4 regions of the Lacrimispora cavernae genome follow, and region 4 is predicted to be linked to each of the others. Evidence: a T-box and tRNA genes for the amino acid it is inferred to sense, from the RefSeq annotation. Region 4 holds a T-box; the other regions hold tRNA genes.
The links. The T-box of region 4 lies ahead of ABFV83_RS05060 (valine--tRNA ligase). A T-box ahead of a tRNA ligase gene usually reads a tRNA of that ligase, here a tRNA-Val.
Positions count from the first base shown of each region.

Region 1: it has a tRNA-Val gene. The T-box ahead of ABFV83_RS05060 (valine--tRNA ligase) is inferred to sense a tRNA for this amino acid. The anticodon was not compared.
Region 2: it has a tRNA-Val gene. The T-box ahead of ABFV83_RS05060 (valine--tRNA ligase) is inferred to sense a tRNA for this amino acid. The anticodon was not compared.
Region 3: it has a tRNA-Val gene. The T-box ahead of ABFV83_RS05060 (valine--tRNA ligase) is inferred to sense a tRNA for this amino acid. The anticodon was not compared.

Region 1 is NZ_CP157940.1:570,199-574,018, forward strand. Features, by position in the region: gene ABFV83_RS02755 (helix-turn-helix transcriptional regulator) at 1-458, opposite strand, end outside; gene ABFV83_RS02760 (cupin domain-containing protein) at 1,221-1,514, shown strand; gene ABFV83_RS02765 (methyltransferase) at 1,604-2,122, opposite strand; tRNA gene ABFV83_RS02770 (tRNA-Val) at 2,428-2,500, opposite strand; gene ABFV83_RS02775 (CatA-like O-acetyltransferase) at 2,566-3,204, opposite strand; tRNA gene ABFV83_RS02780 (tRNA-Pro) at 3,348-3,421, opposite strand; gene ABFV83_RS02785 (HAD family hydrolase) at 3,551-3,820, shown strand, end outside.
Region 2 is NZ_CP157940.1:2,031,240-2,035,059, reverse strand. Features, by position in the region: gene ABFV83_RS09700 (rubredoxin-like domain-containing protein) at 1-26, shown strand, start outside; gene ABFV83_RS09695 (hypothetical protein) at 584-1,045, shown strand; tRNA gene ABFV83_RS09690 (tRNA-Val) at 1,346-1,419, opposite strand; tRNA gene ABFV83_RS09685 (tRNA-Ala) at 1,426-1,498, opposite strand; gene ABFV83_RS09680 (2-hydroxyacid dehydrogenase) at 1,590-2,537, opposite strand; gene ABFV83_RS09675 (hypothetical protein) at 2,661-2,801, opposite strand; gene ABFV83_RS09670 (transglutaminase domain-containing protein) at 3,156-3,820, opposite strand, start outside.
Region 3 is NZ_CP157940.1:2,246,538-2,250,357, forward strand. Features, by position in the region: gene ABFV83_RS10705 (extracellular solute-binding protein) at 1-345, opposite strand, end outside; gene ABFV83_RS10710 (uroporphyrinogen decarboxylase family protein) at 360-1,319, opposite strand; tRNA gene ABFV83_RS10715 (tRNA-Met) at 1,716-1,789, opposite strand; tRNA gene ABFV83_RS10720 (tRNA-Val) at 1,824-1,896, opposite strand; gene ABFV83_RS10725 (LysR family transcriptional regulator) at 2,140-3,021, opposite strand; gene ABFV83_RS10730 (YeiH family protein) at 3,150-3,820, shown strand, end outside.
Region 4 is NZ_CP157940.1:1,068,302-1,072,121, forward strand. Features, by position in the region: gene ABFV83_RS05050 (DUF5716 family protein) at 1-630, shown strand, start outside; gene ABFV83_RS05055 (hypothetical protein) at 627-1,442, shown strand; T-box leader at 1,520-1,743, shown strand; gene ABFV83_RS05060 (valine--tRNA ligase) at 1,893-3,820, shown strand, end outside.

The sequences.
Region 1 (3,820 bases), 500 kb from region 4:
TCCGAAATAACGCACTTTTCCATACGTCTATATAAAATCCTATCGCAAGTATTCACTAAATCTATTACAGTTTTTGATGTTACAAAAGCTTGATACAACGAATTAAAAAGTTCATTGTCAATATCTGCTAACGAAAGACGTTTGTCAGTAAATTCCGCTTGGCTCTGACGTGTAATTTGATACAAACCATAGGGCGAAAGCTGGACAAGTAGCAGGACATGATAGCTATTTGGCTCTGCTCCTAACAAAACAGGAGTTGCAGATGCTCCCCACAACTCGGCAATTATTGACGTTCCATTGAAAGCAAGCGACAATGTTCCGCATGCGTTAGGCATCAGTGTATATTGTGGCATGAATGTATCTTTCTCTGGAAATACAATGTTGTAATACAAAATATATTTTCTCAACCCATCATGCGAGGGGAACATATTGAATTGCTTGTCATTTTTTATTATCATATTGTTTCCCTCCTGCTTTTTAAAGTGAACTTATTATATCATACATTTTCCTTTTATCATACCGTTGCCTCAACATGGGAACATCCTTAGCAAACAAGGCAAGGTAGTACACAGCTTACTCATTTTTATCAATTACATATTTGAAGCAGCCTTAGGCAAGTCACAATCAGATATAAACACGCCCTTTGCCATGCCGAGCCATATGTACAGACGGTATCTCAATTTGTTTCTCTGACATAATCGTTGAATTTGATAAGGTCCATAACTTTCATAGTAAGGGTAAATATTCGGTGTACAGCAGCAGCGGTGACCTCGTCAACTATCCACTGTTGTTTCTTTTTGTCTGCCACCTCCGGCGTTAAAAATGTTTTAAGTTTTCTCACTTGTTATGACAAAAATCCTGATTAAGAAGTCACTTAGAGCATATAACATCTGCGGCTGAGAGATCCAATAGGCTCATGTGTACATAGAAATCAGGAGACGAGTTAAGTAGCACATACATATTGAGTGTATTTCTGGAAAGAGGAAAAATCATGAAATTAAATAAATTATATACATAGTCGTTGCAGGAAAGTTACAGGAATTCCTTTTTCTAAAAGGGGGAGGAGCCGACAAGATCGGGGAGTTCATGCCGGGAGTTTGATGGATCTGTAAAGAGTTTATGAAAGAAAATGATACGTTAAGCACTTAATATTGATAGTTGGTAAAATATATAGTATCCTGTTTACATGGAATGATTATAGGTGTGAATGGAGAGATTATATGGATATCAAAAACACAAGTAATTTATCTGAACAATTTATTTGGCATGATGCTGTTGGTTTAACTACAAAGTCATTGGGAGAGGCCGCAGGGAGTCAAAAAATTTACGTTAATATTGATTATGTTCCGCCTAAAGCTTATAGTACAAAATTTTACAGCCATTCACAGCAGGAAGAATTTTTTATGATCCTTTCCGGAACCGGAACTTTACGCATAAATGATGAGGAAAGAGCCGTTAGTCAGGGGGACTTCATAGCAAAGCCGGCAGGGAAGAATATCGCACACACATTTTGATATAAATAGGCTGTGGTCTGTAAATGAAAGCAAACCAAATGGTTTAAAATATCACGATGATGTATCCTCCGTCTTAGGGATAAGGTATACTAAATGTACCGCTTAACCTTATTCATATAGTTTATATATTCTGTCCCAAATTTGTTGACACACCATCTTTCTTCGGAAAGAATAATCCAGTGTGCAGATATTTGAAAAACAAGCAGAGATATAAGCAGTAGTATAGAATGTGTTAACAATACACAGCCTAAGAAGTATATGAAATATCCTACATACATAGGGTTTCGGGAAATCTTATATATTCCGTTTGTATTTATTCCGCTTTGGCCAGGTTTTGCAAAGTTAACAGTAGCAATTATAAGAATACTGATGCCCAAGATGTAGGTAAATAAGGCCATAAAAAACAGGGGAGGTTTAGTCTGGATTTTCAAAAAAATCGAATATAAGATAATAAAAGCATTTGAAAGCTGATAAAAAAGGTAGGCAACCTTTTCACTGCCCACTAATGGGGCAAAGAAAGCGGCACGGCTTAAAGCATCTTTATTAATCATTTTTAGCAAGCCGAACCTTATGAGAAAGATAGGTGATATTAATAGAAATGCATTCATTTTAAGCGCCTCCCCATATCTTTTACCATTGCGTATCAATATAAATCTAAACTTTTTGCTAAAATCATATCACAGATGCAATGAACGTTCTATTGAGAAAAGTCCTTTTCAAGCAGGCTTAGAGAAAATACATGTAGACTATGGATAGCACTTAAAGGCGGTATACGCAGTAAACAATGTTGAAAGCACCATAGTTTCTTTTGAACCGGAATCCTAATAATATCAAGGTTTTTGACATAAATATAGGGCCGAAATTCAAATCAGTCCAATCAAACTGTCCTAAATTTCGTCCCTATATCAGCTAATGGAGACAACAGGACTCGAACCTGCGACCCTCTACACGTCAAGCAGATGCTCTCCCAGCTGAGCTATGTCTCCATGAGAGCATTGTAACTGAAAATCTGAAAAAAGGCAAGCGAAATTCTTCCATAAATTTGAAGAATTTACAGCAGCCAATCCATGTTGTCACACCTGCTTTGAAGTTCCATAAAAAACTTAGAAATATGGAATCCATCCATAAGGGCATGATTAACCAGGACCGATACCGGTATTCTTAAAGTTCCCTCTGATTTAAAATATTTTCCCCAGGTAATACGGGGATTGCTGTCTGCAGGAATGGGAACCGGCTGAATGATGGAAGTGTAGCTTACCCAGGGAATGCTGGAAAAGAAAAAAAGCTGTTTCTGGTTTCTTCCGTCTGATAGGACCTGGCTCTGTCTGGCCTTTTCCTGCCGCTGTTTCCCATCCTCTAAAAAGGCGTTAAAGGGCAGCCGGTCGTCTGCAGTGCAGTAACAATAATTTTCATTTTCTAACGCCAGGGTATAGGAAGGAATGCAATGATCATATTCGATGATCACGTCTTCTTGAATACGGCGGCGAAATTCCGGGATAGAGTTGGCTGTTTGGGCTGTCGCGTAAAGGAAAGTCAAATAAAAGGGCAGCTTCTTTTCTTTTATGTAGCTCATGAAACTTGTAATGTCCAAATTTACGGTCATACCTACATATGGATAAGCGAGATTACGGAAAAGGTCAAACTGATCCTTACGCAGATAATGTTCCATGTCAAGATAATGGTAACTCATAAGAAACACCTCCTGATTTCATAAACCAATTGTGACGTAAATCGTTAGAAAAAAGCGCAGGCAGTACGCGCAATTATGATACAAAAAAATACCGGGAACCTTATATTAATAAGGCAAACCGGCATTCTTAAGTAAATTGTCAGTCGGAGTAACAGGATTTGAACCTGCGACCTCTCGGCCCCCAGCCGAGCGCGCTACCAAGCTACGCCATACTCCGTTCCCATGACACTATGACATTATAGCAGAAAATTTCCAATTGGTAAAGTATATTTCTTGAAAAATTTTCAAATTTAATATATTATGATAAAGAGACGATTATTTTAGGAAGAAAAACAGGTGAATATAGATGAAACCAATTGTAAGCTTTGATGTAGATATGACACTGCTGGACCATAAAGACTGGACAATTCCTGCCAGCGCTTTGGAAACCATAGAAAAGCTGAGAGAAAATTATACCATTGTTCTGGCAACGGGCAGAGATATGGATTCTCTTTTCAGCACTGCTATTCGGGATGTGGTAAGGCCGGAGGCGATCATCCATCTCAATGGAACAAAAGTAACCGTGGGAGATAAGGTCATTTATGAGCATACCTTTGATAAGGACCTGCTGAGGCAG
Region 2 (3,820 bases), 960 kb from region 4:
GACATATGAAACTGGGAAAATATTAATTGCAGAAAAGAGTACCAGGGTAAAAAATAGTTCCATATCTTTCAAAAAATAGAAACACCGGAATCCTGGCGGAAGCAGGGATTCCCGGTGTTTTTGCTGTACATGGGTAAAAGAGTGCATCAGGTTGTTTGGCTAAAGCTGGTGGAGTGCATAGGGAAAATTGAAACAGCGATGATAATGGAGGGATAACGGAAGTTTTTTGAGGTACTATTCAGACAGCAGACAGATATTACGGAGAAAGCAGCCAACGATCAATATTTAGTTGACAGTTTTTTAGTGCAATAAGTAATAAGTAAAGTGATTAAAGATTTGTGTGATAAAAAGGGAGGGAGCCGGCGAGATCGGGGCGATCCTGCCGGCTGTTATGAAAAAAAGTACTACTTTTAAGGTTATTGGCCTCTTTACAGTCTTTAATATACCGGAAATTTGTGACGGGAATTTGATAAAACTGTGAAGAGTTTGTGAAAGTAAGAATAGTACATTGGAAACTAAATATTGATAGCTGGTTGTTTTTGGGATAAAGTCATATATAAATAGTAATTCAGGGGGTGTTGATATGGAAAGTATAGAAAATAAGCTGACAGTATTATCACAAATTGCGAAAGAATTAAATCAGAAAAATGTTACATGGGCCATTGGAGCCTCTTTGTTGTTATACTTCAAAGGAATCACATCTGAATTTCATGATATAGATATTATAGCGGTTGAAGAAGATGCGGAAATAATTAAAGATGTTTTGTTATCTCTTGGAAATCTTCAGAAGCCGAATCCAAATGCTAAATACAAATCCAAAAGTTTTATGGAGTTCATCGTTGACGGAGTTGATATTGATGTAATGGCAGGTTTTACTATTGTTAATAATGATAAGGAATATTATTTTCCTTTGAAAAAGAAAGAAATCAATGATTATACAGAAGTAAATGGTATTGGAATTCCTTTACATTCCCTTGAAGAATGGCGTAATTATTATGAGCTGATGGGGCGGGACGAAAAGGTAAAAATGATCGATGCATATTAGGAGATTTTTTATTTTGTAAATGAAACAATTTCTAACTATCAGCATGATGCTGGTAACATGCCTTCAAGCTTGCCTTACTTTGTGATTGTGTATAATTAATGACAGTAAACCTGTAATAATTTGCGGCTTTGTGTCGAATGTTCAGACATTAACAATCAATCCACAATTATTTCCACATTATTGTGGATAAGTGTCGCTTGGGTATCAAAATCTGAAAAATAACCATATTCTATGAAAAACAAAAACACCGGGATTCCTTATATTGCAGGAATTCCGGTGTTTTCTTAGTTTATGGGATACTGGAAGTAATGGGGCTCGAACCCATGACCTTTCGCGTGTGAGGCGAACGCTCATCCCAGCTGAGCTATACTTCCATTACATGGAGATAGCGAGACTCGAACTCGTGACCTATGCGTTGCGAACGCATCGCTCTCCCATCTGAGCTATATCCCCATGTCTAAATTATAGCACGAAGATTCTGAATTACAAGTATTTTTTATGCAAATGAGACAAAAAATCTCTTGCTTTTTACCCGGCAAATATTTTAAAGAATGATGTTTGACTGACAGCCTTCCATCCAATTTTTAATGTTGTCAAAAACGATTTTTGCCCGGGCCTCCATGGATTGCACCGAGGCAAAGGCCACGTGAGGGGTAACGATGGTATTCTTGCTTTTAAGAAGGGGATGTTCCGGATCAAGGGGAGGTTCTGTCTCAAAGACATCGATTCCGGCACCGGAAAGATAGCCGTTATTTAACGCTTCAGCCAAGGCATTGGAATCCACAACAGGCCCTCTTGCAGCGTTGATTAAGTATGCGCCCTTTTTCATTTTGGCAATGGTGTCCCGGTTTATTAAATGGCGGGAATCATCGTTTAAAGGACAATGAAGGCTTACAATGTCAGAACGGGATAACAGCTCGTCAAGGGATACGAATTCAATAAATGAAGGCTCGCTCCCGGTCAGACGCCGTTTGTATCCAAGAACCTTACAGCCAAAGGCGGAACAGAGTTCGGCAGTCCTTGTACCAATCGCGCCGGCGCCTATGATGCCCACTGTTTTTCCCATAATCTCGCAGCCTATCAGGCCGTCCTTTGTTTTCCCTTCCCTGCACCGGGCTTCCACCTGGGGCACATTGCGAAGAAGAGAGAGCATCATGCAGATCGTAAGCTCTGCCACGGCTTCGGTGGAGTATCCGGCTGCATTGCTGACCTTGATTCCTCTTTTTCTTGCTGCTTCCAGGTCTACGTGGTCAACACCTGTAAATGCAACATCTATGAATTTTAAATGCTCACAGGCGGATATTACCTGCCCGGGCAGAGGCATGTTGGCAATCATGATGACATCTGCCTGTTTGGCCCGTTGAATCTGGACTTCTGGATCCGTATCCTTCGGATAGGAGGTGAAGCAGTGACCGGCATCCGTCAGAGGCTTTGCGTATTCATTTAAAAGGCAGTCCGGGATGCCCAGGGATTCTAATAGTACGATGTTCATAAGTTTCACTCCAATCATTGCATAAAATTACAGGACCGCAGCAAGCACGACCCTGCAATTCTTATTATAGCACTGATTGAAAGATTAAAAAAGATGAGATTTAATTATGGGTTCAAAATGATCTTAAAGATATCCCAGTGATTTTAAGTGTACTTTCAATCCCGTCTCAAGGGGAGTATCCGGCAGACGTACTCCCGCCTCCCGCAGGGCGGACAGATCATAAATCCGATGGCACAGATGCCCGCTGTACTCCGGGTTCGCCATCCTCCTCTACGAAATATCCGTCTTCTTTCTGTGGCGTAACTTTTCTGAGGAGATAATAGATAGAATTAGTGGAGATTACTACCAGACGCTTCGTTACACCGGGAAATATATGTAAATCCTATAAGGCATGTCTTTCATTCAAGAGTAAACTGTGGCCACAAAGTTTTCATAGAGAACCAGTTCCCTCAATTGTCCGAATTCTTTCAGAATATTTTCCAGAAGCTCAAAGCCCTCTTTTTCAAACACGGTATCCTTTTTTCTGGGTATCCTGTGCCTTGCAGCGTTCAATAATGGCTGCAATGGTGGCAGCGTCGGTTACCTTGAAACAGGGCAGCATTATGATAAGAGTACGTTTCATCGGCTCCCCGACTCCCACGGCGGGATGGAATATAAGGCGGGAGAGTATTGATATCGGTCAGCCAGTGCCTTGTCAAACAGGAAAGGATCGAATTCCAGTTCTCCCACGGCGGCAGCGGTACAGTCTATATAGGAAGTCTGGTCGCCCAGTTTAACGGCATTCCAACTGTGTGCGATTCCTTTTTTTGTACCGATTATGACCCAACAGGGGATTCCCAGCTGGTCACATATTCCTTTCAGCGCTCTGGAGTAGCCGGTGCAGACAGTATTTTTGGTAACCAGGGCGCCATAAGCAGTACGGTCAAAGTGCATAAATTCCGCCATGCGGCCGGTACCGGAAAGGGAGGCAAGGGCGTAATCGTAGGAAGCATTGCCGGATACCTTCTGGAAAGCTGTGTTAAGAAGATCCTGAGGCAGGCTCGATGGGGCAGTACGGCGTACGTCTTCCGCCATTTGGATCATTGCAAAAGAAAGGCTGTCTGCCGCTGTATTAAGCGAATCTTCAGAGGCCTGCATGGATAACCGGATTTCATAGGTGCCGAAATCCCCCTTCTCCGACAGGGAGGTAAAACTTAGGTCAGAGGCTTCACAGGGAAAGGAAGCGCAGTTTATCTCGTAGTTGTCAATGAGATCAAAAATGGAATCATCAGACAATCCTTTGG
Region 3 (3,820 bases), 1.2 Mb from region 4:
ATCTGCTCCTGCCAGTGCAGTCATGGTGATTTTTTCACGGCTCTGGGCATGTCCCTCTGTCTGTACGATCTCAATCTTTACATCCGGAGCAATATCTTTGTGGTCAGCCAGCCAGGCATCATAGTACTCCTGAAGATACTGGGGCTGGCCCGTGCCGTAAATAGTGATGGTACCTGCCGGATAAACGGTTTTATCCTCAGCCGTACTTTTTTCCTTGTCTGCTGTCTGGGTGCTGTCACCAGCCGCTGCCGTTGTACTGTCCGTACCAGCGCCGTTCCCTCCGCAGCCTGCAATCATGCCTGCTGTCATCACTGCTGCCAAAAGGCTTGCTACTGTTCTTTTCATTTTTTCTCCTCCTTTTACATCTCTCTTGCCGCTTCTGCAATTGCACGGATCCTGTCATAAGGAATCTCTGTAGGAAGTGTGCAGTCAGCGCCAAGGATGAATGATGTTTTTCCATAATCACGAATCACCTTTTTTGCTTCTGCTTTTAGTTCATCTATGGTCCCTTCTACCATGACTCCGCTTCTGTTGGCAAGTCCGCCCATGACGGTTATGCCGTTGAAAAGCCGTTTCCCCTCTTCAAGGCTGAAATCTGTCTCATAAGTGCCCCAGTTTACCACATCAGCCAAGCCGTTGTAGGATTCGTATCTCTTCATATTTAAATTATTTTTGCACATATGAAGGAAATTGATACATCCTGCTTCTTTGGAAGCTTTTAATATCTCCTTGTCAAAAGGTTCTATCATTTCCGAAAACTCTTCATCCGTAAAGTAATGCTTCTCTCCCCCTAATGCTGCGTAATAAATTCCATCCAGTCCCAGTTCCTTATATTTTACTGCCAGCTGGCACATGCCGTCTGCAATTCTCTTAAATGCTTCCAGAACCGGCTGCTTATTCTCCCTGATATGGGTACAGAACAATTCTCTTACGCTCTCATAACCATAGCGCGCTTCAATGGGATGAATGGCGGATGCACAAATGCCGTGAAGCGTGCCCAGGGAGAATGCATCAGGATCTGCCTTATCCAGGATTCTCTTTACCATTTCAATCTGGCTTTTCATAAAGGCATCATTTAAGGAATAGTGAGGTATTTTATTCCAGTCCTCAGGAGTCCTGATTTCCCCTGCATCAGGAACCAGGTTCTCATTCATGATCTTGATAATATCCGTATCGGTCTGCCGGAAAAATTCAAGATGAGATTCCACTCCCTTCTCCCCTTTTGCCTCGCTTTCCGGAAAGTGTAATGAAAATCCGGTGGGCACATAATCCACCTCTTTTCCCTGGATGGCTGCTAAAACCCGCTCTCTCTTTGTCATAACCCTATCTCCTTTGCTCTTCTGTTTATATTACTGATATTATCACTGTTATTATCACTTGTCAATATGGATATCGTCATTTTTTATACTTTTCCTGATATTTCTTTTTTATTTTGTGCACTTTGTCTTTGCATTCAGTTTTCCGTCTGCAGGAAGCTGCACCTTTCTTTACAATGTTACGCCTCATTACAATCCTGTAATTGTGGCAGTTCCATAAATTTTCTTGTCAAGCGGATATTCGCAATGACCAATGGGTCGTCCCTCCGCACCCCCACTTACTGCTTTTCCCATTTGAAGCGGGGGACTTACCTGGCTCGGTTAAACTCCATGGAACAACTCTGGTTTTATATGGGGATGAAAAAAAGACATCTGCTATATAACAGATGTCTTAAAAAGTAGCGGAAGGGAGATTCGAACTCTCGACACCACGGGTATGAACCGTGTGCTCTGGCCAACTGAGCTATTCCGCCATATTTAATTGGTGATAAGCAATTTACTTATCAATGGGACCTACAGGGCTCGAACCTGTGACCCTCTGCTTGTAAGGCAGATGCTCTCCCAGCTGAGCTAAGATCCCAGTGCTTGTCTTGGTCAGGAGCTCTTTATTTTCTCCCGTTCCCGACTGCTTCATTAGTATAATATTAATTGTATTAATTGTCAACACTTTTTTGTCAATTTTTTTCATTTTTTCCTGCCTCTTTATAAAACCTAGATTTTACGGGGAATTTTGTCATTTTTTATGCTGATGAACCGAAAAGACATACCTGTATATCCAGTTGATTTGTAAACGGGAGGATTGACAGATGTCTTTTCCCGGCCTTCATTCCCCATGCAGGATGTCAAACAGCTCCTTATAATAGGATTTATAAATACTTCCTTTCCTCCAGATAAATGTAAAATCATGGGTCAATTGAAAATCCTCCAATTCAATTTTTTTCAAAATGCCCCTGTTTAATTCCTCCTTTACCGCAGCCTCATAAAGAAATGTGATTCCCTGCCCTTTAGCCACCATTTGTTTTATAGCGCTAATATTGCTGATTTCCATTATATTAGGGAAATCATGAAGCAATAAATTCTTCCCTTCCAGATAGCGCTCAAAGACATACCTGGTTCCGGAACCAGGTTCCCGGATAAAAAGCCTTTCCCTGAGAAGATCCTCCACTTTTGCGATCTCCCGTTGAAACTCATAGTCAGGCGCACAGACAGCTGCAAACGGCTCCGAGGCAAAAACCAGAAAATCATATTCCTTTTTCAGGAAAAACCCCTCCACCAAAGCGAATTCAATCTCCCCTTCATTCAGTTTCCCAAGCAGCTCCTTAGTATCCCCGACCACCATCTGAACCGCTGTCTCCGGATACACATGAAGAAATCTTGTGAGCGCTTCCGGCATCACGTACTCTCCTATGGTCATGGTAGCGCCAAATACCAGCCTCCCGCCTTTTCCCGATTGCTGCTCCATGATCTTTTTTAAATGCAGCTCATCATCCTTCATGGTTATGGCGGCAGATAAAAAGACTTTTCCCGCCTCCGTCAAATTCACCTTTTTTCCGTTGTATTCAAACAGTCTGGTTCCATACTTGTTTTCTAAATAATGAATATGATGGGACACCGCAGGCTGGGTGATATGAAGTTCACTGGCTGCCTTTGTAAAGTTCATGCAGCGGCATACCGCAAGAAACGTATCAATCCGAAAATCCAGCATGAATTATATTCTCCTTTTGATTGCTCCATTAACCATAACATATTTTTATAGTTTAATAAATATAAATCATTTTATTTTATTGTTATGATCCAATATAATAAAACCAGATCAAGAAGGAGGATTAATTCATGAAAAAATACGCCCCAGGCATTCTTCTCTGCCTTTTCATATCCGCTCCCGCATGGTTTTTAGGAAAAACCTTCCCGGTTATCGGCGGCCCTGTTTTTGCCATTCTCATCGGCATGGCAATGGCACCCTTTGTAAAAAGGAAGGAATCTTTCCGGCCGGGAGTGGCTTTTACTTCAAAAAAAATCCTGCAATATGCCGTGATTCTCCTGGGCTTCTCCATGAACCTGTCCACAGTTCTTCAAAAGGGCAGGGAAGCCCTGCCCATCATCCTGGCGACCATCTCCACTTCCCTGTTGATTGCATTCATCCTTTCTAAAACACTGCGGCTCCCAGGTAAGACCGCCATTTTAATCGGCGTTGGCTCGTCCATCTGCGGAGGTTCCGCCATTGCCGCCACAGCTCCGGTTATTGACGCCAATGACAGTGAGATCGCCCAGTCCATATCTGTCATCTTTTTTTTCAACATCATTGCTGCTCTGCTTTTTCCAGCTTTAGGCTCGGCTTTGGGACTTTCTAATGAGGGCTTTGGCCTGTTTGCCGGAACTGCCATTAACGATACCTCTTCCGTGACGGCTGCCGCTTCCGCCTGGGATGGCATGTACGGCAGCAACACCTTGGAATCGGCTACCATAGTAAAACTGACCAGAACCCTGGCCATCATCCCTATTAC
Region 4 (3,820 bases):
TTTAATCTGGATATTTTAGAAACGCCTTCCGGAGGAAAGCTGGCGGATAAGATCTTAAGCTCCTGCGTGGACAGGCTTCTCCAGAAGAAATTATTTTCATCTGTATTTCTGACGGGAAAGGGCTTTGAGCGCCACGACTGGGCGGGAGATTCCATGAAGATACTCTGTTCCCGGAGGAAGGTATATATGGAGCCGGAGCTGTTTGCCAGGGGCGCGGCTTTTAAGGGAATGGATTACCTTCAGGATAAGACCTCCTATCCCTTTACCTGCATCTGCGAGGGGCGGCTTCATTCCACCATTTCCATGAAGGTGCTTCATAAGGAACGGGAAACCCAGCTGGTTGTAGCTGCTGCTGGGGACAGCTGGTATGAAGCAAAGAGCAGCGTGGATTTAATTGTGGATCATCAGGATTACGTGGAATTCATGGTAACGCCCATGGACCCAAAGCAGAAACGGCTGGTAAAGATCCCGCTGGAAGGATTTCCGGACCGGAAGGACAAAAACCTGAGGATAGGGATCAGTTTTGGGTTTCTGGATGAAAAAACCATGGCAGTAGTACTAAAGGACAAGGGCTTTGGTGAAATATTTCCGGCCACGGATGCCGTCATAAGGCAAGAGGTTATGCTATGAGTCTGATTCTTTGCCGGCAGGAGCCGGTCAAACACCCCTTTTATTTTGAAGGCCTGGGAATCCGCCTGTTTTCCTCCCAGGAGCTTTGCTATGTGATTTATAATAATCCCCTTTTGGTCATGGATCAATTTGTGGATAATAGTCTGATTCAGTTTATCAGAGAGGATCTGGATATGGCTTTTCTGGCTGCCAAGCTGGAAAAATGGCAGGAAAGCGGAGAGGAACCGGATGAGCTTCTTGTCACGATCCTTCACGAATGTGATTACTATACTGCTTCTGAGGTCGGCCGGTTCCGGCAGAGTCTGACTGCATACCGCCGGATGCCTGCCCAGGAGTTTTTAAAGACAAAGGCGGATTACCTGTTCTCCAGAAAACAATATGGAAAGGCTATCGCAGAATACGGTCAGATCCTGGATCTTCCAAAAGGGAACCGGGGGGATGACGCCTTTCGGGCTAAAATCTATAATAATCTGGGAGCGGCCTATGCCAGGCTGTTTATGACTGATAAAGCCTGCCAGGCCTACCAAAAATCCTTTGATCTGGTGAAAAATGTTGAGATTTTAAAAAGAATATGCCATCTGGCCCAGTGGAATCCGGGCCTGATGTTAAATGAACGGTTTCAGGCTCTTATTACAGATGAAATGAGGCAGGAATGCGAAACAGAAAAGGAAAAGGCAGAAGCGCTGGCGGCTGAGGCAGACAGCTTAAAAGAGCTTGAGCAGCTGTTTCAAAAGGACCCGATCAAACGTTTACAGGGAGCCGGCGAGCTTATCCAGAGATGGAAACAGGAATACCGGAATATTATGTCTTGACAAATCTGTAAAAAGCCACTATCATTACATGGTATAAAGAAACACCCTGTATGCCAAAAAGCATGGGCAGGAATAAGGAAAAGGTAGAGAAGAAGAGGAGTACGCTTATAACCCTGAAAGAGAAAACCGTTCACCGGCTGAAAGACGGTTAAGGAAGTGTATGCGGAAGGTAGCTTCAGAACCGGAAGGCTGAAATTTAAAGTTCAGTAGGCTTTCACGCGTGGCTGCGTTACAGGCTATATGAGATATGGCAAAATCTGCCATATGAATAAAGGTGGTACCGCGTTGATTCGCCCTTTGCATCCTGGTGATGCAGAGGGCTTTTTGTATACCTGGAAGTTTCTTTGAAATGCCCTGATATACGAAGGCGTTCCATATGGATGCGCAACTCCGCCCATGGGTAAAATTTGAAACCCGGAACGCACGGTGGTGAGAAGGAAGGAGAACATGATGAAAGAATTAGAGAAGACCTATAATCCGGCAGGGATTGAAGGCAAGCTTTATGAGAAATGGCTGGATAAGAAGTATTTTCATGCAGAACCAAATAAGGATAAAAAGCCCTTTACCATTGTAATGCCGCCTCCCAATATTACGGGACAGCTTCATATGGGGCATGCCTTAGACAACACCATGCAGGATATTCTTATCCGCTATAAGAGGATGCAGGGTTACGAGGCCTTGTGGCAGCCGGGTACGGATCATGCGGCCATTGCGACAGAAGTCAAAGTTATTGAGAGCTTAAAGAAACAGGGAATTGACAAGGAGGACCTTGGCAGGGAAGGCTTTCTGGAGAAATGCTGGGACTGGAGAAAGGATTATGGCGGCCGGATCATCAACCAGCTTCATAAGATGGGATCCTCTGCTGACTGGGACAGAGAGCGTTTTACCATGGATGAAGGCTGTTCGGCAGCCGTACAGGAAGTTTTTATCAGGCTCTATGAAAAAGGTTATATTTATAAAGGCTCCCGTATTGTAAACTGGTGTCCGGTATGCCAGACTTCCATTTCTGATGCGGAAGTGGAGCATGAGGACCAGAACGGCTTCTTCTGGCACATCAATTATCCCATCGCAGGAGAAAAAAGCAGGTTTGTGGAGATTGCAACCACCAGGCCTGAAACCCTTCTTGGAGATACTGCTGTGGCAGTAAACCCGGAAGATGAGCGCTATCAGGACCTTGTCGGCAAGATGTTGGAGCTTCCCCTTACAGGACGGGAAATACCGGTGGTAGCAGATTCCTATGTAGATAAGGAATTTGGAACCGGCTGTGTGAAGATCACCCCGGCCCACGATCCCAATGACTTTGAGGTGGGAAAGAGACACAGCCTTCCTGAAATCAACGTCATGAATGACGATGCCACCATCAACCTTCCCGGCAGCAAATACCATGGCATGGAACGTTATGAAGCCAGAAAAGCTATTGTAAAGGACCTTGAGGAGCTGGGCCTTTTGGTAAAGGTGGCTCCCCATACCCATGCGGTAGGAACCCATGACCGCTGTAAGGCCACAGTAGAGCCTATGGTAAAGCAGCAGTGGTTTGTCAAGATGGAAGAGATGGCAAAGCCAGCAATTGAGGCGCTGAAAACGGGAGAACTGAAATTTGTTCCGGAAAGATTTGATAAGACCTACCTTCACTGGCTTGAAAATATCCGTGACTGGTGTATTTCCAGACAGCTTTGGTGGGGACACCGCATACCGGCCTATTATTGTGACCAGTGTGGGGAGATTATCGTGTCAAAAGAAGTTCCCACAGTATGTCCCAAATGCGGTGGAACCCATCTGATTCAGGATGAGGATACCCTTGACACCTGGTTTTCCTCTGCTCTCTGGCCTTTCTCCACCTTAGGCTGGCTGGAGGAAACAGAGGACTTAAAATACTTCTATCCAACCGATGTGCTGGTTACAGGCTATGACATTATTTTCTTCTGGGTAATCCGCATGGTATTTTCCGGTATCGAGCATACCGGAAAGCTTCCCTTCCACACGGTGCTGATGCATGGCCTGGTAAGGGATTCCGAAGGCCGTAAGATGAGTAAATCCTTAGGAAACGGAATCGATCCTCTGGAGGTCATCGAAAAGTACGGTGCCGATGCCCTGCGCATGACCCTGATCACCGGCAATGCCCCTGGTAATGACATGCGTTTCTACTGGGAGCGTGTGGAAGCCAGCAGAAATTTTGCCAATAAAGTATGGAATGCTTCCCGTTTCATTATGATGAATATAGAGAAAGCGCCGGAGGCAAAGGCAGAGCTTTCAGAACTTACTCTTGCGGATAAATGGATCTTGTCCAAGGTTAACTCTCTTGCAAAGGATGTAACTGAAAACCTGGATAAGTATGAACTGGGAATTGCACTTCAAAAGGTTTATGACTTTATCTGGGA